Linked DNA regions of Bradyrhizobium diazoefficiens. The protein of the gene in region 2 interacts with the protein of the main gene of each other region in a pairwise test. Links are inferred from orthologs where the notes say so. Each region holds a gene or a part of one and is shown on either strand. Other genes may lie near its edges. The genes, in order: grxD and JJE66_RS12340.

Region 1 (10,235 bases), on a different replicon or contig from region 2:
GTTTCGCAAGGCGCTGCATCCGCGCACGCGCTACCAGCCGACACAGACTGTCGTCAGCGTCGAGCAGACCGCCAATATCGGCGGCGGCACGATCTGGAAGAAGACGGCGCTCGACGAGATCGTCGCGATCGCCAGGCAACACGGCCTCGCCACCCACATGGATGGCGCACGTCTGCTCAACGCCACCGTGGCGAGCGGCATCTCCCCGCGCGACATGACCGCAGGCTGGGATTCGGCCTGGATCGACTTCTCCAAGGGCCTGGGCGCGCCGATCGGCGGCGTGCTCGCAGGCACGCGCGCCTTCATCGACGCAGTCTGGCAGTGGAAGCAGCGCCTCGGCGGCTCGATGCGGCAGGCGGGCATCTGCGCGGCCGCCTGCATCTACGCGCTCGACCATCACGTCGATCGCCTTGCCGACGACCACGCCAATGCGCGGGCGCTGGCGCGCGGGCTGTCGCAGATCTCAGGCGTCGAGGTGCAGGAGCCCGAGACCAATCTCGTGTTCTTCAAGCCAGACGGCGCCGGCGTGCCCGGCGACAAGATGGTCGCAGCGCTGCGCCAGCGCGGCGTGACGCTTGCGATGATGGACGGCCGCATCCGCGCCTGCACCCATCTCGACGTCGATGCGAGCCAGATCGAAGAGACGATCGGCCATGTTCGCGAGATCGTGCGCGGGGCGTAGTCGTCAGTCCCGTAGCCCGGATGGAGCGCAGCGAAATCCGGGACAGTCTTTCGTTGGCATCAATCCCGGATTGCGCTTCGCTCCATCCGGGCTACGACAGCAGGCGAGACGACCGATCACCGCCCCATCGCCTGATAGATCAGCGTCTTCAGTGCCAGTTGGACCCGGCCGCGCTGCGATGGGGTCTGCACCATGAAAATCCCGAACAGATCGTCCTCGGGATCGATGAAGAAGAAGGTGCCGCCGACGCCGTCCCAGCGATACTCGCCGAGCGGCCAGGAGGTCCCCGGTGGCACGGAGGTGCGCACGGCGAAGCCGATGCCGTAGCCGGAGCTCTCGCCCGGGTAATAGTTCTTGTCGCGCTCAATGTGAGTTTCGGGACCAACGTGATCCGACGCCATCAAGGCGAGGGTTTCCGGCTTGAGGTAGCGTCGACCGTCGAGAGTGCCGCCGTTGAGCAGCATCTGTGAGAAGCGTGCATAGTCGCCGACAGTGCCGACCAGCCCGCCGCCGCCCGACTCCCATTTCAGTGGTTTCCGGGGATCACGGACCTGCGTGACCGGGCTGATCGCGCGATCCTCCGGCATCGGTTCGGCGATGCGCGGCCACTTGGCGGGATCGGCGACATAGAACGCGGTGTCTTTCATCCCGAGTGGATCAAGCAGCCGCTCCTTCTCGAACTGGAACAGCGATTTGCCCGATATCACCTCGATGATGCGGCCGAGCACGTCGGTGGAGTGGCCGTAATCCCAGATCGTCCCGGGCTGTTCAGCCAGCGGCAGCGCGGTGATCTTCGCGACGAGATCGGCATTGGTCGAATTCCTGTTGTCGAAGAGACCGGCGTCGGCATAGAGCTTGTTCACCAAGCCGCCGCCATAATAGCCGTAGGGCAGCCCGGCGGTGTGGCGCATCAAATCCTCGATCGTCACCGGACAGTTGAGCGGCTCCAGCTCCAATGAGACCTTGCCGTCCTCGGCCTTCTTCTCGACGCCGACCTTCATGGCGGCAAAGGCCGGAACGTATTTCGAGACGGGATCGCTAAGCGCGAGCTTGCCCTCCTCGACCAGCATCATCGCCATGACTGACGTGATCGGCTTCGACATCGAATAGAGCCGGAAGATCGTGTCCGCGCTCATCGACATCTCGGTCGCAACGTCGCGGACGCCGAAATTCTCGTAATAGACCGGCCTGCCGTGCTGCTGGAGCAGCAGGATCGCGCCCGGAAACTTGCCGGTCACGATCTCGTTCCTGATGTAGTCGGAAACCTTCGCCAGGCCCTCGGGCGTAAAGTTATGGGCGCGGCCCGCGGAGACCGCTTGCGCACCGACGACGCCAAACAGAAGAATGAGCGCCGCGATCAGACCGCGGCGCCCGCACATGTCAATTCTCCATGGCTTCATAAACCAACTGCTTCAATGTCCGCTGCACGCGCTGGCGCTCGGTCGGCGTCTGCTCCAGCAACACAAAAAACATGTCCTGCTTGGGGTCGATCACGAAATAGCAGCCGGAGGCGCCGTCCCACTTCAATTCGCCGAGATCGCCGGGCGGCGGCGGCTTGGCGTTGCCGGGGTCGGTGCGGACAGCAAGCCCGAGGCCGAAGCCGAAACCGTCGCCGGGGAAATAGAAATAATCGCGATCGACGCCCGAATTCGGGCCGATCTGGTCGGTCACCATCAGCTTGAAGGTCTCGGGCTTGAGGATGGTCTTGCCGTCGAGAGAACCGCCGTTGAGCAGCATCTGCGCGAAGCGCTCATAGTCCGCCATGGTCGAAACCATGCCGCCGCTGGCCGACTGCCATTTCTTCACGACAGTCGGATCGTTGATCCGACCGACCCGGAAATCGCTGTCGTTCGGCACCGGCTGCGCCAGCAGCTTCTGCTTCTTGGGGTCCGTGACGAGGAAGCCGGTGTCGACCATGCCGAGCGGACCGAGCAGCACCTCCCGCTCGATATCGAGCAGCGGCTTGCCGGCCGCGATCTCCATCACGCGTGCCAGGACGTCGGTGGAATGGCCGTACTGCCAGAGCGCGCCCGGCTGATTGTGCAGCGGCAGCTTTGCGATGCGCTCGGCGAACTCGGCGAGATCGAAATCGCCGTCGTAGATCTTGGCGTCGCGATAGGCTTTGCGGACCAGGCTGTCGCCATAGAAGCCGTAGGTAATGCCCGACGTGTGCGTCATCAAATCGTGCACCGTCATCGGCCGATTCGGCGGGACCAGCTCGAGCGATTTGGTGCCGTCTTCGGCCTTCTTCTCGACGCCGACCTTCACATTGGCGAAGGACGGGATGTATTTGGAGACGGGATCGTCGAGCTTGATCTTGCCGTCCTCGACCAATTTCATCGCGGCCACCGAGGTGATCGCCTTGGTCATCGAGAACAGGCGGAAGATCGTCTTGTCGGTGATCGGCGCCTTGCTGACCACGTCCTGCACGCCGAAGGCTTGGTGGAAGACCGGCTTGCCGTGCTGCTTGATCAGCACGGTTGCGCCGGCGATCTTGCCGGTCGCAACCTCGTTCTTGAAAAACTCGCTGATCCTCGCGAGCTTGTCCTGATTGAAATGCGCGCCAGCCGGAATCTCGTAAGTGCCCTCGGCCTGCGCCAACGATATCGCACCGAGCGATACCAGTACGCCGCAGACCAACGCAAATCGTCCAAAACGTAAAATCATATCCCCTCCCCGGAACATGGCCGGGTGGAGTGTACTAACCGTGTCATCAGGCACAAGGGCTGCTGTGCCGCGAGAGCGCCTCGGCATGGAATTTGGCACTCGGCTCGGAGAAGCAGCAGAAAACCACGCGAGCAACAAACGGCGCGGCAGGAAGCCCTTCGATTGTCGTCCGCACGGCGATATCGGCCGCCCGGTCGGCGGGAAAGCGGAAAATGCCGGTCGAAATCGCGGGGAATGCCACCGAGGTCAGCTTGTGCTCGCCGCACAGCTCCATCGAACGGCGATAGCAGGAGGCGAGCAGCTCGTCCTCGCCGATGGTGCCGCCGTTCCAGACCGGTCCGACGGTGTGGATCACATGGGCGGCCTTGAGCCGATATCCCTTGGTGATCTTCGCATCGCCGGTCTTGCACCCGTGCAGCATGCGACACTCGGCGACCAGCTCGGGCCCGGCGGCCCGATGGATCGCACCGTCCACGCCGCCGCCGCCAAGGAGCGACGTGTTGGCGGCGTTGACGATAGCGTCAACGCCGAGGGTGGTGATGTCAGCAACGATGATTTCGAGCTGAACGCCGCCGATCCGGCGCGTCAGCGAGGTCACGAATCAGGCCGCGACCGCGACGCCCTTCTCGGAGAAGAGCTGCTGCAATTCGCCGGCCTGGAACATCTCGCGGATGATGTCGCAGCCGCCGATGAACTCGCCCTTTACGTAGAGCTGCGGGATGGTCGGCCAGTTCGAGTAGTCCTTGATGCCGTTGCGCAGCTCGGCGGATTCGAGCACGTTGAGGCCCTTATAACCGACGCCGATGTGGTCGAGGATCTGGACGACCTGGCCGGAGAAACCGCACTGCGGAAATTGCGGCGTTCCCTTCATGAACAGAACCACGTCGTTCGACTTCACTTCGTTGTCGATGAATTCCGCGATGCTCATATCCGTGTCCTTCTGGGGCAGAGCCCTCAACAATATCTTCGGGCCGGCTCAGCCGATCTAACCCGATACCTGCCTATATATGTAGCCCAAACCGTTGTGCATCCAAAGTAAAATGGCGGCGACCAGCCGCTGGGCGGCCGGGCCGGACGGGCCCGGGGCCATTGCATGATGGCACGAATATCATCACCGGGGAGGACTTTCATACCGTAACGGAACCCCTATCTAGGACGAACCTTGGTTTTGGAACCGGGTACCGCCAACAACGTTCTCTTGTCCTGTCTGGAGAAAAACGTGACGAAACAAGCCTCCGCTACGGCCGCCTCGCCGCTTTCGTCACCGTTGGACGCCCCCGGCGACCTCGCCCAAGGATTGGAGCAGGGGTTGGAGACCGCCTTTCTCGCCGTCCGCAAAGAGACCGAGCGCCGGGCCGCGCCGCTTTCGCCCGAGGACCAGCAAATCCAATCCATGCCGGACGCAAGCCCGGCGAAATGGCACCGAGCCCACACCACCTGGTTCTGGGAGCAATTTTTGCTCGGCGAACACGTGTCCGGCTACCGGCCCTTCCATCCCGACTTCGCTTTCCTGTTCAATTCCTACTATGTCAGCGCCGGCCCGCGTCATGCGCGCAATCACCGCGGCGACATCACCCGCCCCAGTGCCAACGAGGTCAGTGCCTATCGCAGCTATGTCGATGCGGCAGTCGTGAAATTCTTCCGCGAGGCCGGCGAAGACAAGCTTCGGGCCATCGCACCGCTGGTCGAGGTCGGGCTCAACCACGAGCAGCAGCATCAGGAATTGATGTTCACCGACATCCTGCACGCCTTTGCGCAGAACCCGGTCTATCCGGCCTACGATCCGGACTGGCGCTTCCCGGCTTCGACGCGCACGGCTGAGGATTGGCTGACACTGAACGAGGGCATTCACACCGTCGGCCACACCGAAGACAGCTTCCATTTCGACAATGAGAAGCCCGCGCATCGCGCTCTCGTCGGCCCGGTCAAGGTCGCGCGCAATCTCGTCACCAATCGCGAATGGCTTGCCTTCATGCGCGACGGCGGTTACGCGAGCGCAACGCTCTGGTTGATGGACGGCTTCGCCGCCGCCCGCAAGGAAGACTGGCAGGCTCCGGGTCATTGGCGCGAGATCGACGGCCAGTGGAACGTGATGACGCTCGCCGGCGTCAAGCCGGTCGATCCTGACGCACCGGTCTGCCACATCAGCTATTACGAGGCCGACGCGTTCGCGCGCTGGGCGGGAAAGCATCTGCCGACCGAGATGGAATGGGAGGTCGCCGCGCGCGCCGGCCAGCTCAACGATGCCTTCGGCATCGTCTGGCAATGGACCCGCAGCTCATACTCCCCCTACCCCGGCTACCGCGCCATCGAAGGCGCGCTCGGCGAGTACAACGGCAAGTTCATGGTGAACCAGCTGGTGCTGCGCGGCTCCTCGCTGGCGACGCCGGACGGTCACAGCCGTGTCACATATCGCAACTTCTTCTATCCGCACCATCGGTGGCAGTTCACGGGTCTGCGGCTCGCCGACTACGAGTAAAAATTATCCGACGACCAATGCGCGCCGGACAGCGCGTTCAGGAGAGTATCATGAATGTGCACGCCAGCGCTTTGGCTGAAGCCCATCTTCCCGACGAGCAGACCACGGCCTTCGCCCGCGAGGCCATCGACGACCTGTCGCAGCAGCCCAAAAAACTGTCGCCGAAATATTTCTACGACGCGACCGGATCGGAATTGTTCGAGGCGATCACGCGCCTGCCGGAATATTATCCGACGCGCACCGAGCTTGCGATCCTGAAGGAGCGCGGCAGCGAGATCGCGAAAATCATTCCGGAGCATGCGGCGTTGGTCGAATTCGGCGCAGGCGCGACCACGAAGGTCCGGCTGCTGCTGAATCACTGCAAATTCGCAGCCTATGTCCCCGTCGATATCTCCGGGGATTTCCTGCAGGCCCAGGCCAACGGGCTGAAGCGGGACTTTCCCTCGCTGGGCATCTATCCAGTGGCAGCCGACTTCACGACGCCGTTCGAGTTGCCCAAGGCGGTCGCCACGATGCCCAAGGTCGGCTTCTTCCCCGGCTCGACCATCGGCAATTTCGAGCCGCATGAAGCGCAGGCTTTTCTGAAGAGCGCTCGCAAGATCCTCGGCCAAGGCGCGCAGATGATCATCGGCGCCGACCTCGAGAAAGAGGAGCGTCTGCTCCACGCCGCCTACAATGATGCGGCAGGCGTCACCGCGCGGTTCAACCTCAATGTGCTGGTGCGGATCAACCGCGAGCTCGGCGGAAATTTCGACCTCTCCGCCTTCACCCATGGTGCGATCTACAATCACGACCGGCACCGGATCGAGATGCACCTGATCAGCAAGAAGAGCCAGATCGTGCGTCTGCTCGGCACCAGCTTCTCGTTCCGGCCCGGCGAGAGCATCCACACCGAGAACAGCTACAAATACAGCATCGAGCGTTTTGCAGCGCTGGCGCAAGGCGCCGGCTGGAAGGTGCGCGAGAGCTGGACGGACACAGCGAAGATGTTCTCGGTGCACGCGCTGGAGGCGGCGAAGTAACAGCTCCGGCGTCACCGGCAGCCCGGCGGCTCAACGCTCCCCGAGCTCTCCCGACTTCGATCGCAGCGATACCGTTTCCCACACCGCAACGACGATCATGATCACGCTCGTTGCGACCGACAGCCATAAGGGCGAGAGATCGGCGGCAAACCACCACAGCGCCGCGAGCAGAATGATGCCGATGCCGTGGGAGAGCTGGAGGAAGCCGCGGATAGAATGCTTGAACAGGATGGTGCCGACCAAAAACACCAGCGGCCCGCCGATCGTGCTCACGATGGTTCTGACATCGGGATGCCCGGTCGGATGCTTCAGCACCAGTTCGTCCGAGACCGCGCTCAGGATGATGCCGGCGACGATCGGCATGTGCAGATAGGTATAGGCGAGCCGCGCCAGCCGGCCGGATTCGGCAGACTTCGAGATCCACTCGGAGCCGGCCTCCGCGCCTTTGTGGAAATAGATCCACCACATCGCGATGCTGCCGACCAGCGCAGAGACGAAAGCGAGAATATTGTCCGCGGTCCAGTCCAGCTCGGCAAAGGTTGCGCCATTGACGATGACGGCCTCACCAAGCGCGATGATGATGAAGCCGGCGCAGCGCTCGGCCATGTGGCCGCCCTCGACCGCCCAGGCCTCGACCGACGAGAATCCCAGCTTCGGCACCCAGAAGCGAACCGCGGGCGAGACGTATTCGATCGTCAGCGCCACGATCCAGAACCACAGCCTCTCCTCGCCATGGGCGAGGCCGCCGAGGATCCAGAACACTGCGGAGCCGCAGAGCCACACCAGAATGCGGATTGCGTTGTGCCGCACCGGAGTCCGGTGACGTGGGGTTGCGAACAGCCAGAACGCGGTGCGCCCGACCTGCATCGTCGCATAGGCGGTCGCAAACCACAGGCCCCTCCCCTCGAACGCCGTCGGGATCGTCGTCGACAGCACGAGGCCGCCGAGCATCATCAGGAAGATCAGGATGCGGACCGGCGTCAGCTCCGGATTGAGCCAGTTGGTGACCCAGGCGGTGTAGACCCACACCCACCACACCGCCAGGAACAGCAGCGTGACCTCGACCGCACCGAGCGAGGTGAAATGGTGCAGCAGCGTGTGCGACACCTGCGTGACCGCGAAGACGAACACGAGGTCGAAGAACATCTCGGCATTGGTGACGCGGCTGGTCTGGTTCGGCAGGATGACGCGAAACAGCGCGCCGCGCGGATTATCCGCAGCCATCATCATCCCCGTCGCGCACTCAGGTCAGGTGCCCTCAAATCAAGCGCCTGGCACCCCGGTTTGCAGCGCCAGCGCATGCAGCACGCCGCCCATCTGGCCCTGCAGCGACTGATAGACGATCTGATGCTGCTGGACGCGGGATTTGCCGCGGAAGGATTCCGAGATCACGGTCGCTGCATAGTGGTCGCCATCGCCGGCGAGGTCACGGATGGTCACCTCGGCATCGGGGATCGCTGCCTTGATCATCGCCTCGATATCGTGGGCGTCCATGGGCATTCGGGTCTTGCTCCTCAGTGTCGGCTTTACAGCCTCGGCGTCGAATCGCTTGCCGGGGTCCGGATCTGCAAAGCCAAACTTGCCGGCAGGGCGAAACTTAGCGTGATCGGCCTTCTACGTCACGCCTTCAGGCACTATATCCCTGATCCCATCAGGATAAAGGCACGACAAAGTGCCGCGCGCGACGGATTGATCGAAAAGGCGTGAAATCATGAAGCTTCCAGGCCCCGACCACCCCATCACCATCACCCAAAACCCCCGGCGCGTCCGCGTGACGGCGGGCGATATCGTGATCGCCGAGAGCGCCAAGGCGCTGACGCTGAAAGAGGCCAAATATCCGGCGGTGCAATATCTGCCGCGGGAGGACGCCAACATGGCGCTGCTGGAGCGCACCGACCGCACCACGCACTGCCCCTATAAGGGGGACGCCAGCTATTACAGCATCAAGGCCGACGGCAAGACGCTCGACAATGCCATCTGGACCTACGAGACGCCGTTCCCCGCGATGACCGAGATCACGGGTCATCTTGCCTTCTATCCGGACAAGGTGAAGATCGAGGAAGTGGGGTAGGCTCACGGGGCCGGGGCACCGGGGCGCTCACGGATCGCCTCCTCTCAGTCGACACAAGGCACGAGATGCCGCGCAAGGCCGCAAGACTGATTGGGGTCTCGTTGCTGGGATTGGCCGGTGTCCTCATTGTAGTGGCCGCTGCCGGAGTGGGATTTCGTGCCTACCGCCAATATCTTGCCGCCGAAACTCTCGCGATACGCTCCCCTGAGGGGGTGCAGGAGGGAGCGTTCGTCGACATCGGCGGCATCAAGCAATGGATTCAAATCCGCGGCGAGGATCGGGATAACCCTGTTCTCCTGTTCGTCCATGGCGGACCCGGCGGCTCCACCTTGCCGATCTCGTCGGGTTGGCGTCCCTGGGAAAAGCATTTCACTGTCGTGCAGTGGGACCAGCGCGGCGCTGGCCGCACCTATGGCGCGGCTGGAGAGACACTCGCTCCAACCATGACGCTGGAGCGAATGGTGCAGGACGGCATCGAGCTGGCCGAATATCTGCGAATCCATCTGCACAAGGACAAAATTATCCTGGTCGGGCATTCCTGGGGTTCGTTCCTAGGCATTCACATCGTCAAGCAGCGCCCTGATCTGTTCTCTGCCTATGTCGGCACGGGACAAGTGGTCGGCAGGGTGACGTTCGAGACGCAATTCGAGATCACAATCGCACATCTGCAAGCATTGGCGCAGTCCGCTGGCAACAACGAGGCCCTGGCGGAATTGGCGCCAATCGTCGCGCGACCTGTGATGAGCCCGCAAAATCGCCTGCTCGCGGACAAGTGGAGCAAGGCGCTGGGGCTACCCTCCATCGAGAGCTTCCGGTTGGCGGGTCCCGTTCCACCCCCATTCATGCCGGATTTCTCGCTGCTGGACTGGTACAACTGGCGTAAGGGCATGGCCTTCTCCGCAAAATATCTGCGCGGACGAGAGGGCCCCATGTTCAAGCGTGACGTCGCCTCGCTGGGACTCGCGTTTCAGGTCCCGGTGATATTCATCGAGGGCGATGCGGACTACAACACACCGGGTGGGCCGGCCGAACAGCTCTTCAATCAGATCACGGCCCCGCATAAGCAATTTGTCTGGGTGCGCGGCGGCGATCATTTCATTCCGTTCGATCGTCCCGACGAGTTCTTGGCCGATCTGGTGACCCACGTCATGCCGTTCGCACGCGATTGAGGGCCCGGCGCGGCGGCCCGCTACGCCCTGAACACAGTGAGCCCGAGGATCAGCAGCACCAGGAAGATCACGACGAAGATGTAGAACAGGAAGCGGGCGATGTCGGCGGAGGCGGCCGAAATGCCGGTGAAGCCGAGCACGCCGG
Region 2 (12,977 bases):
TGACCGGTGCCTCGCGCGCCAGCATGCTGCGGCTGTCCAAGCAGGGTAACCGCGACGCCGACGTGGTCTCGCAACTGCTCGACATGCGTGATCGCCTGATCGGCGCGCTGCTGCTCGGCAACAACATCGCCAATATCAGCGCGTCCGCGTTGGCTACCAGCATCTTTACCGCATGGTTCGGAGATGTCGGCGTGCTCTACGCGACCGGCGTAATGACGGTGCTGGTCGTGATCTTCGCCGAGGTCCTGCCGAAGACCATCGCGATCAACGCGCCGGACCGGATGGCGCTCGCGGTTGCGCGGCCGATGCGGTTGACGATGTACGTGCTGGGGCCGCTACTGCGAATCGTGGAAGTCATCGTGCGCGTGCTGATGCGGCTGTTCGGCCTCGCCGGCGAGCACCAGGCGATCCTGTCGCCGACCGAGCGCCTCCGTGGCGCGGTCGATCTGTTGCACCACGAGGGCAAGGTCGAGAAGCAGGACCGCGACATGCTCGGCGGCCTGCTGGATCTGCGCGAGCTCCAGGTCTCCGACGTCATGATCCATCGCACCGAGATGATGATGATCAACGCCGATCTGCCGGCGGAGGAGCTGGTGCGCGAGGTGCTGGCGACCGAATACACCCGCATTCCGCTGTGGCGCGAGAAGCCGGAAAACATCATCGGCGTGCTCCATGCCAAGGATCTCCTGCGGGCGATCCGCGCCGCCGACGGCGACACCTCGCGCATCGACGTCTCCACCATCGCGCTGCCGCCCTGGTTCGTGCCGGAGATGCGCCCGGTCTCCGAGCAATTGAAGGCATTCCGCCGTCGAAAAACCCATTTCGCGCTGGTCGTCGACGAGTACGGCGAAGTTGAAGGTCTTGTGACGCTGGAAGACATTCTGGAAGAGATCGTCGGGGACATCTCCGACGAGCACGACGTCGTGGTCGCCGGCGTGCGTGCCCAGCCGGACGGCTCGGTCGTCGTCGACGGCTCGGTGCCGATCCGCGACCTCAACCGCGCCATGGACTGGCGTCTGCCCGATCAGGAGGCAACCACGGTCGCGGGCCTCGTCATTCACGAAGCGCAATCGATTCCCGACCGCGGCCAGAGTTTTACGTTCCACGGCTTCCGCTTCCGCGTCCTGCGCCGCGAGCGCAATCGCATCACCGCGCTCCGTATTTCACCGGTGCCGCGCGATGCGGAGCTGGAGGAAGCCAAGCCGAAGCGGGCTGGGACGTCGTTTTGACGCAGTCGCTTTTAGCTCTGAAGCTTCCACATCGTCATGGCCGGGCTTGTCCCGGCCATCCACGTCTTGCCTGCAGCACAAAGAACGTGGATGCCCGGGACAAGCCCGGGCCATGACGACCTCTTGTGACCGCTCAGAGCGACCCTTCCCCCGGCGCCTGCGCGTGGATCGCCAGCGCATGCACGCTGCCGGAAAGTTCCGCGGCCAGCGCTGCATTTATCATGCGGTGGCGGTCGACCCGGCTCTTCCCTTTGAACGCCTGAGACACGATATACACGCGGAAGTGCGTCTCGCCGCTCGGCCTGTGGCCGGCGTGCCCCTCATGCAGATGTGACTCGTCGACGACTTGCAGGCTTTCCGGCGTGAAAGCTTCCCGCAACTTGTTGCTGATAGTGTCTTTCATGACCATGAGCGCCATTAAGGTGCGCGATCGCACTTCGTCAATGCCATAGGCCGCCTCCGGCGGCCGTTCTCAAAGCGCCGAGGCGAAGCTTCGGTTACGGGTAGTCAGCTAATTGCAATGTCAAGACTTGAAGGTTTTTGCATTGCGTAGTCAAAGTTGGTCATGCCGATCGATTCATCCAAGTTCTTCGACTCCATCCGGGTCAAGCCGAAAGGCAAGCAGCCGGAGGCGAAGCCGCGCGACACCGTGGCCAATTGCGAATGGACCGGGTGCCAGAACAAGGGCGCCCACCGCGCGCCGAAGGGGCGCGACAACCAGCGTGAGTACTGGCACTTCTGCTTGAATCACGTGCGCGAGTACAACCAGAACTACAATTTTTTCTCCGGCATGAATGCCGATGCGGTCGCGCGCTATCAGAAAGATGCGCTGACCGGCCATCGCCCGACCTGGAAGATGGGCGCCAATGGCGGCGTCAAGAAGGGGGCGGAGGCCGAGATCGACGGCGCCTTCGATCCGTTCAGCATGTTCCAGGAGCTCAACGGCCGCACCGGCTGGCGCGCCGGCCCGCAGGCCGCGCCCAAGGTCGAGACGCGCAAGATCATGAACGCCGAGCGCAAGGCGCTCCAGGTGATGGGCCTCGGCCCCGACGCTACCCTTGCCGACGTCAAGTCCAAGTACAAGGCGCTGGCGAAGCAGCACCACCCCGACACCAATGGCGGCGACCGCTCCACCGAAGATCGCCTGATCGAGATCATCAAGGCGTATAATTATCTGAAGACGGTGGTGCGGGAGGCCTGACGCACGATCCAGCCTGAAGCATCCAGCCTGAAGCCATCACACTTCAGGCGATCTCCGGGAAGGACAATTCGCAAAGCAGTCCTTCCGGACGCCACTGCCGGCTGACCTTTCCGCGCAAGGTCCGGATGATGCCGTCGACCGCGCCGATGCCGAAGCCCCTCCGCGTCGGTGGCTCCTTGACCCGGGGACCGCCACTCTCCGACCAGTGCAGCACGAGAGGCCCTGCATCGCTGGTCTCCCAGCGAATATCCAATCTGCCCGAGGGCGTCGACAGCGCGCCGTACTTGGCGGCGTTGGTCGCGAGTTCATGCACGGCGACCGCGACCGACTGGGCTAGCGTCGCCGGCAGGTGGATATCGTCGCCTGCGATCCGGATCCGTTCGCCGTCCCGGCTGTCGTAGGGACGGAGTTCCTCTTCGATGATGGTTTTCAGGCTGGCCCCTGTCCATCGCGAATCCGAGAACAGCTTCTGTACGTTGGCAAGCGCGCTGAGCCGGCCCTGGAACACGGCCTGGAACTCCTCGGCGCTATCTGCCTTGGTCAGCCGCAGCATCGCCTGCGCCACTGCGAGCAAATTGTTCGAACGATGATCGACTTCGGACGCGAGAAGCATCATCCGCTGCTCGGCCTGCTTGCGAGCCGTGATATCGACCAGCATGTTCACCGCACCAGCCAATCGGCCGCTTTCATCGCGCAGGGGCGTGGGATACGGCATGAAATAGATCCGTGAGCCGTCAGGCCGTTCGGCAATCGCCTCGACGTCGCGTACGGCGCGGTTCTGCTTCAGGGCGATGGCCATGGGGCATTCAGCGTGCGGGAGCGGCGTGCCGTCCGGCAGATAAAGCTTCCAGGTCACGCACCACATCTCGCCGATTTGCGGCGTGCGTCCGGCAAAATCGATGCAGGCGCGATTGAAGAAGGTGATGCGACCTTCGGCGTCGGTGGTGTAGATTGCGGCAGGCAGCGCCTGGAGCAAATCACGGAATCGCCGTTCAGAATTCGCGCCGGCCTCGCTGCGGCTGACGGCATAGCCGGCGGTGATCGCCCCAATGCTGGCCTCGTTCGCTTCTCCAAACAAGTCCAGCATCGCAATTCAAAATCCACAGGAACAGACATTGACAAGTCTCCAGACGCGGAGACGTTCCATGCCGTTGCGGGACGATGCAGATCGTCCCGCAATCGTGGTCTCGTCAGGGCATGACAGGGGGAGCGAATGGCCCGCCATCATGCAGCTTCCGCGCTATTCGCCCGAAGCCTTCGGCATCGCCCCCACATACGACGAGCTCGGCCGGATCAGCCGTCCCGTCCGCTGCTGCTCGCGCGCATGCGCGGTCCAGCCTGCTGCGCGTGCCACCGCGAAGATCGGCGTGAAGGCCTGGCGCGGGATCGCCAGCGCATCGAGCAGGATCGCGGTGAAGAACTCGACATTGGTCTCCAGCGGCCGCTCAGGATTCTTCTTGCGCAGGGCGCTGCGGATATAGGCCTCGACCTCGCCGGCAAAGGGGAGATCGGCGCCATCGGCTGCGAGCGCCTCGACCGCGGTCTTGAGCACGTCGGCGCGGGGGTCGCGGACGCGATAGACGCGGTGACCAAAACCCATCATCCGCTCGCCGCGTGCCAGCGCCGCATCGACCCAGGGCTGGATACGCTCGCGCGAGCCGATCGCGTCGAGCATTTCCAGCACCGGCTCCGGCGCGCCGCCATGCAGGGGACCGGTCAGCGCGCAATAACCCGCGGTCACCGCGGCGAACAGATCGGCCTGCGTCGAAGCCACCACGCGCGCGGTGAAGGTCGAGGCGTTCATGCCGTGGTCGCTGGCGGTGACGAGATAGGCGTCGAGTGCAGAGACCTCGCGCGCTGCAGGCGCGCGCCCATGCAGCATGCGCAGCGTATCGGCGGCATGGCTCACGCTCGGATCCGGCGCGATCGGGTCGAGCCCTTTCGCGCGCCGGACCAGCGCACCCGCGATCACCGGAAATGCACCGACGATCGTTGCCTCGTGCGCGAGGCCATGCTCTGCGCGAAGCCCCGCGACCGCCGCGCGAAACCCGTCGACGATACCCATGTCTTGGGTGGCCGGCAGCAGCTCGGGCAGGCGCGCGAAGGCGCGCTCGCGCGCCGCACCCAGGCTCGCCCGCACATTCGCTTCGCTGAGCGTGCTCTGGCTCGCCCCGTTCCAGAGCCGGGCGGTGACGCCCTCGAAGCTCGATTTGGCGGCCAGTCGGCCGACATGCTCGCCCGCGATGATCAATTCGCCGCGCTCGCCGTCGACATGGCTCAGTACGGTTTCGGCCGCGGGAACGCCGTCCAGCCCGATCTGGCTTTTGGTGAGGTGGATGTTCATGGCCCAATTCTCCTTGTTCACGAGAGAAAAATCGGGTCTCTCGACAGATTGATCAATCTTGATTACATCAATCAATATGAATAATTCCGAAGAGCTCTACCTCTCTGCCCGGGAAGCCGCCGCCGAGCTCGCGATCTCGCCGGCCACGCTTTACGCCTATGTCAGCCGCGGGCTGATCCGCTCCGAGCCGACGCCGGATTCGCGCAAAAACCGCTACCGCGCCGAGGACGTCCGCGCCCTGAAGGAGCGCCGCGTGCCGTCGCCGGAGCCGCGCGGCCTGCGCAGCTTCGATGCCGATTTGCCGGTGATGGACACCGAGATCTCCACCATCACCGAGGACGGCCCGATCTATCGCGGGGTGAACTGTGTGGATCTTGCCGAGAGCGACACGCTGGAGCACACGGCGACGCTGCTCTGGAATGTCTCGGGCGTCGATCCCTTTGCGCCGGACAACTGCCCCGCTGTGTCCGACGAGATGCGCCTGATCGCACAGGCCGCGCACCGTGCCGCGCCGATCGATCGCGCCATCGCCGTGCTCGCGCTCGCGGCCAGCGCGGATTCCCGCGCCTTCACCCGTGCGCCCGACGGCCGCACCATGGTCGGCGCGCGCATCGTCCGCCTGCTGGTTGCGACCATGCTCAATGCCGAGCCGTCGTCCGAGCCGCTGCACCAGCAGATCGCGCGCGCCTGGGCGCCCGACAACAAGTACGCGCCCGATCTCATCCGTCGCGCGCTGGTGCTGCTCGCCGAGCACGAGCTGAATGCGTCCACCTTCACCGCGCGATGCGCGGCGTCGACCGGGCTCAATCTCTATGATTCCGTCATCGCCGGCCTGGCCGCGCTGAAGGGTCCGAAGCACGGCGGCGCCGGCGTGCTGGCCTCGCAGCTGGTCAAGACGCTGGTCGACCGCGACGTCGAACCGATGGTGCGCGAGCGCGTCGCGCTCGGCGAGCGGTTTGCGGGTTTCGGCCATGGCGTCTACAAGCGCGGCGATCCCCGTGCGCAATCGCTGCTGAATGCTCTGGCGCGCGCCGGCGCGCCGCGCAAATTCACCCGCGAGGTACCCGAGCGGATTGCGGAAGCGACCGGAGAGTTCGTCAACATCGATTATGTGCTCGCCGTGCTCGTGCACGCGCTGCGCCTGCCGGCAGGCAGCGAGCTCGCATTGTTCGCGATGGCTCGCAGCGTCGGCTGGATCGCGCACGCCAGCGAGCAGCTGCAGTTCGGCAAGCTGATCAGACCGCGGGCGAGATATGTGGGACCGGCGCCGGGGCGGAGGACGGGAGCTGGCTCTCAAATTTAAGAGCGATAAAGCTCATTTCTCAGCGTCGTTGCGGCGAAGGCAATGCCCGCGGCTTCGCCGCCGCGACACCGCCGCCGTTGCGGCGGCGATAGATCCAGACCGTCACGCTCACCACGATCGCCACACCGACCACGGTCAGAATCCACATGTGCTTGTAGGGATGCCCGTGATGCGGCAGTCCGGCGTATTCGTGGAGGGCCGATACCGCCAGCACGCCCGGCAGCACATGCGCGGGCGCCCAGACCAGGATCGCGGGGATGTTCACCGCATAGAACCGCGCAGGCGGCATCCCGAGCGCGCCGGCCGTGACGGGCACGAAGGCACGGATCGGCGGCACGAAGCGGGCGAAGAACACGGCCCAAGTGCCGAAGCGATGGAAGAAGCTTTCGCTCTCCTCGACCAGGCGTGGATAATTGGTCAGCGGCCAAGTGCTGAGGATCTTGCGCTGCTGCCGGTGACCGAGCCAATAGGCCGAGCCGTCGCCGAGCAGGGCGCCGATCACTGCGGCCAGCAGCACCCATTGCAGTTTCAGGTCTCCGCCCGGAACCAGCGCGCTGAGCGCCAGGATGATGGTCGAGCCGGGGATCACCGACCCCACCACCGGAACGGCTTCGAGAAGCGCCGCCAGGAACAAGGTCAGATAAGCCAGCCACGCATGGGCAGAAACGAAGGATATCAAGTGATCAAGGAAGGACGTCACGTCGTCTCTGTGTCGGTGGCGGGCATTGGGGTTCAGACCCCTACATAAGTAAGCGAAGGCGGGAAAAGTGCCACTCGCTTGGGCAGGGCGACGTATCCCGCTCGAAATTCGGGCGTGATTCGCAGAGCAGCCTTCCAAAAATCGCGTTCCTTGCCTATCTAAATGAAAAGACAACGGAACTTTGATTGGGAGGCGGGCTTCTGCCCGCACGTTGTCTCTGCTAGGTTCGCAGACGCACCCAGCCGCCGCCAACGTGCAAATAACTGGTCTCGGGATCGCCCGGGACCTCGGAGGATTGATGACGACCGCCGCCTTGTCCAAAGTTGAGGAAGTTTCCGGTCTGCCCGACATGAAGGTGTCGGTGCGCCAGGTGTTCGGGATCGACACCGATCTCGAAGTGCCGGCCTATTCCGAAGTCGATCCTCATGTGCCCGAAGTCGATTCCGACTACCGCTTCGACCGCGCCACCACGCTCGCCATTCTCGCCGGCTTCGCCAAGAACCGCCGTGTCATGGTCACCGGCTACCACGGCACCGGCAAATCCACCCATATCGAGCAGGTCGCGGCGCGCCTGAACTGGCCCTGCGTGCGCGTCAACCTCGACAGCCATATCAGCCGTATCGACCTCGTCGGCAAGGACTCGATCGTGGTCCGCGACGGCAAGCAGGTCACCGAATTCCGCGACGGCATCCTGCCTTGGGCGCTCCAGCACAACATCGCGCTGGTGTTCGACGAATACGACGCCGGCCGACCCGACGTGATGTTCGTGATCCAGCGCGTACTGGAAGTCTCCGGCCGCCTGACACTGCTCGACCAAAACAAGGTGATCAAGCCGCATCCGGCGTTCCGGATGTTCTCGACCGCCAACACCGTGGGTCTCGGCGACACCTCGGGCCTCTATCACGGCACCCAGCAGATCAACCAGGGCCAGATGGACCGCTGGTCGATCGTCACCACGCTCAACTACCTCAGCCATGACGAGGAAGTGGAGATCGTGCTGGCGAAGGCCAAGCACTATCGCACCCCGGAGGGCCGCGACATCGTCAACAAGATGGTCCGCCTTGCCGATCTCTCCCGTAACGCCTTCGCCAATGGCGATCTGTCGACGGTGATGAGCCCGCGCACGGTGATCACCTGGGCTGAGAACGCCGACATCTTCGGCGATATCGGCTTCGCGTTCCGGGTCACCTTCCTCAACAAATGCGACGAGCTCGAACGTCCGCTGGTTGCCGAGTTCTACCAGCGCTGCTTCAACGCGGAGCTGCCGGAATCGTCGGTGAACGTGGCGCTGAGCTAAGGTTTGAGATGTCGTCCCGGCGGGACCCATACCGCGTGATGTCTCGTTTGAACGCCACTGAGAGTTTCCTGACACAAGAGCGGCCGGTGGTTATGGGTCCCGGCCTTCGCTGGGACGACAGATAGGGTCAGATGACCACCTCCAACTCCAAATTCCGTAACACCAAGGAAGCGCCGACCGAGCCGTTCAAGCGCTCGGTGGCCTCCTGCCTCAAGGCGATCGCGAAATCGCCCGAGCTCGACGTTTCCTTCGCCGCGGAGCGTCCCGGCCTCGCGCCCGGCAAGGCGCGGCTGCCCGAGCCGGCGCGGAAGATGACCAAGCGCGACGCCGCGATCGTGCGCGGCCACGCCGATTCCATCGCGCTCAAGATCGCCTGTCACGACGCGAAACTGCATCGCAAGCTGATGCCCGGCAATCCGCAGGCGCGCGGCGTGTTCGAGGCGGTCGAGCAGGCCCGCGTCGAGGCGATCGGCGCGCGCCGCATGGCGGGCGTGGCCAAGAATCTCACTGCGATGCTCGACGACCACTTCCATCGCGGCAAGTTCGACGAGATCACCGACCGCGCCGACGCCCCGCTGGCGGATGCGCTGGCGATGCTGGTGCGCGAGCGCCTGACCGGGCTGGCGCCGCCCACGGCTGCGAAGAAGATGGTCGATCTCTGGCGTCCGATTCTCGAAGACAAGATCGGCAAGCGGCTCGACCGGCTCGATGGCGTGGTCGAGGACCAGACCAGGTTCGGCGATGCCGTGCATGATCTCCTGACGGCGCTCGATATCGGCGACGAGCGCAGCGCCGACAGCGAGGACAATGAGGACAACGACGAGAACCAGGACGGCGACAACGATCAGTCCGGCGCCGAGGGCTCGCCCGATTCCGACGCTGCGCAAGAGATGAGCGCCGACCAGGCGCAGGCGTCTTCGGAAGATATGAGCGAGAGCGCGATGGAAAGCGCGCAGGCCTCGACCTCGGATACCTTCGACGACGGCGAACTCGGCGACGACGAGACCCCGGGCGAGGCGACGCGTCCGAACGCGCATGGCAAGAACGAGCCGCGCGGTCCGGAATATCACGCCTTCGCGCCGAAATTCGACGAAGTCATCGCCGCCGAAGATCTCTGCGACCATGACGAGCTGGAGCGTCTGCGGGCCTATCTCGACAAGCAGCTCGCGCATCTGCAAGGCATCGTCGCCCGCCTCGCCAACCGGCTGCAGCGGCGTTTGATGGCGCAGCAGAACCGCGCCTGGGAGTTCGACCTCGAAGAGGGCATTCTCGACCCCGCGCGGCTGTCGCGCGTGGTGACCGATCCCTATCATCCGCTGTCCTTCATGCACGAGAAGGAGGCGACGTTCCGCGACACCGTGGTGACGCTGCTGCTCGACAATTCCGGCTCGATGCGCGGACGCCCCATTACAGTGGCGGCGACCTGCGCCGACATTCTCGCGCGCACGCTGGAGCGTTGCGGCGTCAAGGTCGAGATTTTGGGTTTCACCACGCGCGCCTGGAAGGGCGGGCAATCGCGCGAGGCGTGGCTTGCCGCCGGCAAGCCGGCCAGCCCCGGCCGTCTCAACGATCTCCGCCACATCATCTACAAGTCGGCGGATGCCCCCTGGCGTCGTGCGCGAAAAAATCTTGGCTTGATGATGCGCGAGGGGCTGCTGAAGGAGAACATCGACGGCGAGGCGCTCGACTGGGCGCACAAGCGCCTGCTGGCGAGGGCCGAGCAGCGCAAGATCCTGATGATGATCTCGGACGGTGCGCCGGTCGACGATTCCACGCTGTCGGTCAATCCCGGCAACTATCTCGAGCGGCATCTGCGCCACATCATCGAGGAGATCGAGACCCGCTCGCCGGTCGAGCTGATCGCGATCGGCATCGGCCATGACGTCACGCGCTACTATCGCCGCGCGGTGACGATCGTGGACGCGGAGGAACTCGGCGGCGCCATCACCGAAAAGCTCGCCGAACTCTTCAGCGAGACCAACACGGCGCCCACGCAACCGGCCAATCGCCCGCGACGCAAACTGCATTCGTGAGCACGCACTCGTCCCGCCGCAGCTTCATCGGCCACGCGGCGGCGGGATTTTCCACTCTCGCTCTGTCCCCGTACGCGCACGCACAGGCCGCGCCAAAACCGGCGCAGCCCGAGCACGCCGTCACCGCGCCTGCCGCGATCGAGGTCAATTCGCGGCCGATTCCCGATTTCGAGCCGCGCGACCGGTCGCGCACGCGCTTCGGCTCATTGCAATATCGCAGCGGGCTCGTTCTGACCTCGCCGCATCGCGGTTTTGGCGGCCTGTCCGGCTTCCGCTTCCTCGACGACAAGGGTGAGCATTTTCTCGCGTTGTCCGACCAGGGCAGCTGGTTTACAGGCCGCATCCGCTATGCCGGCGGCAAGATGGTCGGGCTCGACGATGTCGAGGCGGCGCCCATGCTCAACGCCGAGGGGCGGCCGATCACGGAGAAGCGGCTCTGGTACGATACCGAGTCGCTCGCGCGCGACGGCTCGCTCGTTTATGTCGGGCTCGAACGCGTCAACCAGATCATGCGCTTCGATTTCGCCAAAGGCGGCACGCGGGCCCGCGGCGAGGTGCTGCCGACGCCGGGAGCGTTGCGCAAGCTGCCCTACAACAAGGGGCTCGAGGCGCTGGTGTTCGTGCCGAAAGGCCAGCCGCTCGCGGACACGCTGATCGCGATGTCCGAAGGCGGCTTCGACGCCGACGGCAATCTGATCGGCTTCCTGATCGGCGGTCCGACGCCGGGCCAGTTCAGCATCCACCGAACCGACCAGCAGTTCATCAGCGACGCGGTGCTGCTGCCGTCGGGCGAGCTGCTCATCCTCGAGCGCAAATTCTCCTGGTTCACCGGCATCGACATCCGCATCCGGTCGATCCCCCTGAAGACCATCGCGCCCGGCGCATTGGTCGACGGCCCCGTGCTGTTTCACGCCGATCTCGGCCACGAGGTCGACAACATGGAAGGCATCGACGCCCACGTCACGGCGGAGGGCGAGACCGTGCTGACGATGGTGTCGGACGATAATTTTTCGCTGCTCCAGCGCACCCTGCTGTTGCAGTTCACGCTGGCGGAGTAGCCGCAATGCATGGCCTCGCTAGCGGCCATGCCGCCTGCGCAACTGGCAATTCGCGATCCGCCACCTAAACTTCATGCAATCGCTTCCATCCCTCCCATCCCCGGATCCCCGCATGAGCGCCCTGTTTTCCCCGATCAAGCTGCGCGGCCTGACTTTGAAGAACCGCGTCGTGGTGTCGCCGATGTGCCAATATTCGGCCGAAGACGGCGTTCCCACCGACTGGCATTTCACCCACATCAACAATCTGGCGCTGTCGGGCGCGTCGATGTTCTGCATCGAGGCGACCCATGTCGAGGCGATCGGCCGCATCACGCCGGGCTGTCTCGGGCTCTACAGCGACGCCTCCGAGGCCGCGCTGAAGCAGATACTCACCTCGGTGCGCAAACATTCGCACACCGCGATCGCGATGCAGCTCGCCCATGCGGGCCGCAAGGCAAGCAGCGCGCGGCCCTGGGACGGCGGCCAGCTCATCCCCGAGGCGCAAGGCGGCTGGCAGGCCGTGGCGCCGTCGGCGGTGCCGCACAAGGAGGGCGAGGCCGCGCCGCTGGCGCTCGATGCCGCGGGCCTGAAGCGCATCCGCGACGCCTTTGTCGACTCGGCAAAACGCGCGGAGCGCATCGGCATCGACGCCCTCGAGCTGCACGGCGCCCACGGCTATCTGCTGCATCAGTTCCTGTCGCCGATCTCGAACAAGCGCACCGACGAATACGGCGGCTCGCTTGAGAACCGCATGCGCTTCCCGCTCGAAATCTACGACGCGGTGCGCGAGGTATTCCCGCACGAAAAACCGGTCGGCATGCGGGTGTCGTCGACCGATTGGGTCGAAGGCGGCTGGGATCTGGCGCAGACCATCGAGTTTGCGAAAGCGCTGAAGGCGCGCGGCGTCGACTGGATCGATGCCTCCTCCGGCGGCGTCTCGCCGCTGCAGAAGATCCCGCTCGGCCCCGGCTATCAGGTGCAGTTCGCGGACGCCATCAAGCGCGAGGCGGGACTGCCGACCATCGCCGTCGGCCTGATCACGGAAGGCAAGCAGGCTGAAGAGATCGTGGCATCCGGCAAGGCCGACATGGTCGCGCTCGCCCGCGGCATGCTCTACGACCCCCGCTGGGGCTGGCACGCCGCGGCTGACGTCGGCGGCGTCGTCGAAGCCCCGCCGCAATATTGGCGCTCGCAGCCGTCGACGCAGAAGGAGCTGTTCGGCAAGACGTCGTTCGGGGCGCGGTGAGGCGCGCGTATGGCGCGACAACAATGGTGTCGTCCCGGCGCAGGCCGGGATCCATACCGCGTGATCTATCGATTCAAAGGGCGGACGACACCGAGAGTGTGGAGACGCCGCCGCGTCCCTGACCCCCGACCTCACGCATCCGTAACTCCCCTTACCTTCCACCCGTCGCAAAACAGGCCTAACCTCCGCAGCACTCAACGCTGCGCGAGGCCCGCCATGCGATTTGCTGTCCGCAAGACTGCCCATGTGCTGGAACGGATTGGCCTCGCGATGGCGGGCGCGGCCTGCGGGTTGTTCGTCGGCGCCCATGTCGGCTCCGCGATCCCGTCGCTCACCACGCAGGGGTTTCTGCTCTTGATGATGCTGCTCGGCGCGGTCGGCTTCTATCTCGGCATCGACACGCCGCAGCTGCCGTTCGACGAGGCGCACAGCGAGATCGACGCCGCGGAACTGCTGAGTTCCGCCGGCACGCTCTGCGCCACGCTCGCGGCGCTGGCCTCGGTCGCCGTCATCGTGCTCCGCCTCGAGCCGGATGGCGCGCTGACCTGGCTGGTGTTCCTCGGCTGGATCGCCGGCGTCGCCATGCA

Evidence for each region.
Region 1: the proteins of JJE66_RS12340 (region 2) and grxD interact in binary tests that used the Escherichia coli proteins (3 or more experiments, as listed by UniProt). The link is inferred for Bradyrhizobium diazoefficiens from one-to-one orthologs.

What each region holds. Positions count from the first base shown.
Region 1 is NZ_JAENXS010000003.1:311,591-321,825, reverse strand. The notes cover bases 2,615-5,409. They hold grxD (Grx4 family monothiol glutaredoxin), read right to left. Parts: upstream 4,278-5,409; coding sequence 3,951-4,277; downstream 2,615-3,950. Other genes in these bases: egtB (ergothioneine biosynthesis protein EgtB), read left to right, coding at 4,518-5,409; JJE66_RS32620 (O-acetyl-ADP-ribose deacetylase), read right to left, coding at 3,396-3,947; JJE66_RS32625 (serine hydrolase), read right to left, coding at 2,615-3,349. Outside these bases: JJE66_RS32635 (low specificity L-threonine aldolase), read left to right, coding at 1-682; JJE66_RS32630 (serine hydrolase), read right to left, coding at 799-2,061; more of JJE66_RS32625, read right to left, coding at 2,063-2,614; more of egtB, read left to right, coding at 5,410-5,828; egtD (L-histidine N(alpha)-methyltransferase), read left to right, coding at 5,879-6,850; JJE66_RS32600 (low temperature requirement protein A), read right to left, coding at 6,881-8,074; JJE66_RS32595 (BolA/IbaG family iron-sulfur metabolism protein), read right to left, coding at 8,114-8,350; JJE66_RS32590 (DUF427 domain-containing protein), read left to right, coding at 8,562-8,921; JJE66_RS32585 (alpha/beta fold hydrolase), read left to right, coding at 8,987-10,090; JJE66_RS32580 (DUF1328 domain-containing protein), read right to left, coding at 10,111-10,235. UniProt on the Escherichia coli protein: Monothiol glutaredoxin involved in the biogenesis of iron-sulfur clusters.
Region 2 is NZ_JAENXS010000001.1:2,622,512-2,635,488, forward strand. Bases 1-2,978 are described here. They hold JJE66_RS12340 (BolA family transcriptional regulator), read right to left. Parts: upstream 1,639-2,978; coding sequence 1,363-1,638; downstream 1-1,362. Other genes in these bases: JJE66_RS12335 (HlyC/CorC family transporter), read left to right, coding at 1-1,229; JJE66_RS12345 (J domain-containing protein), read left to right, coding at 1,795-2,430; JJE66_RS12350 (HWE histidine kinase domain-containing protein), read right to left, coding at 2,474-2,978. Outside these bases: more of JJE66_RS12350, read right to left, coding at 2,979-3,517; JJE66_RS12355 (citrate synthase/methylcitrate synthase), read right to left, coding at 3,671-4,774; JJE66_RS12360 (citrate synthase family protein), read left to right, coding at 4,851-6,077; JJE66_RS12365 (DedA family protein), read right to left, coding at 6,097-6,777; cobaltochelatase subunit CobS, read left to right, coding at 7,076-8,074; cobaltochelatase subunit CobT, read left to right, coding at 8,206-10,107; JJE66_RS12380 (esterase-like activity of phytase family protein), read left to right, coding at 10,104-11,165; JJE66_RS12385 (NADH:flavin oxidoreductase/NADH oxidase), read left to right, coding at 11,278-12,390; JJE66_RS12390 (hypothetical protein), read left to right, coding at 12,607-12,977. UniProt on the Escherichia coli protein: Transcriptional regulator that plays an important role in general stress response. Has many effects on cell morphology, cell growth and cell division. Acts by regulating the transcription of many genes, including dacA (PBP-5), dacC (PBP-6), ampC and mreB.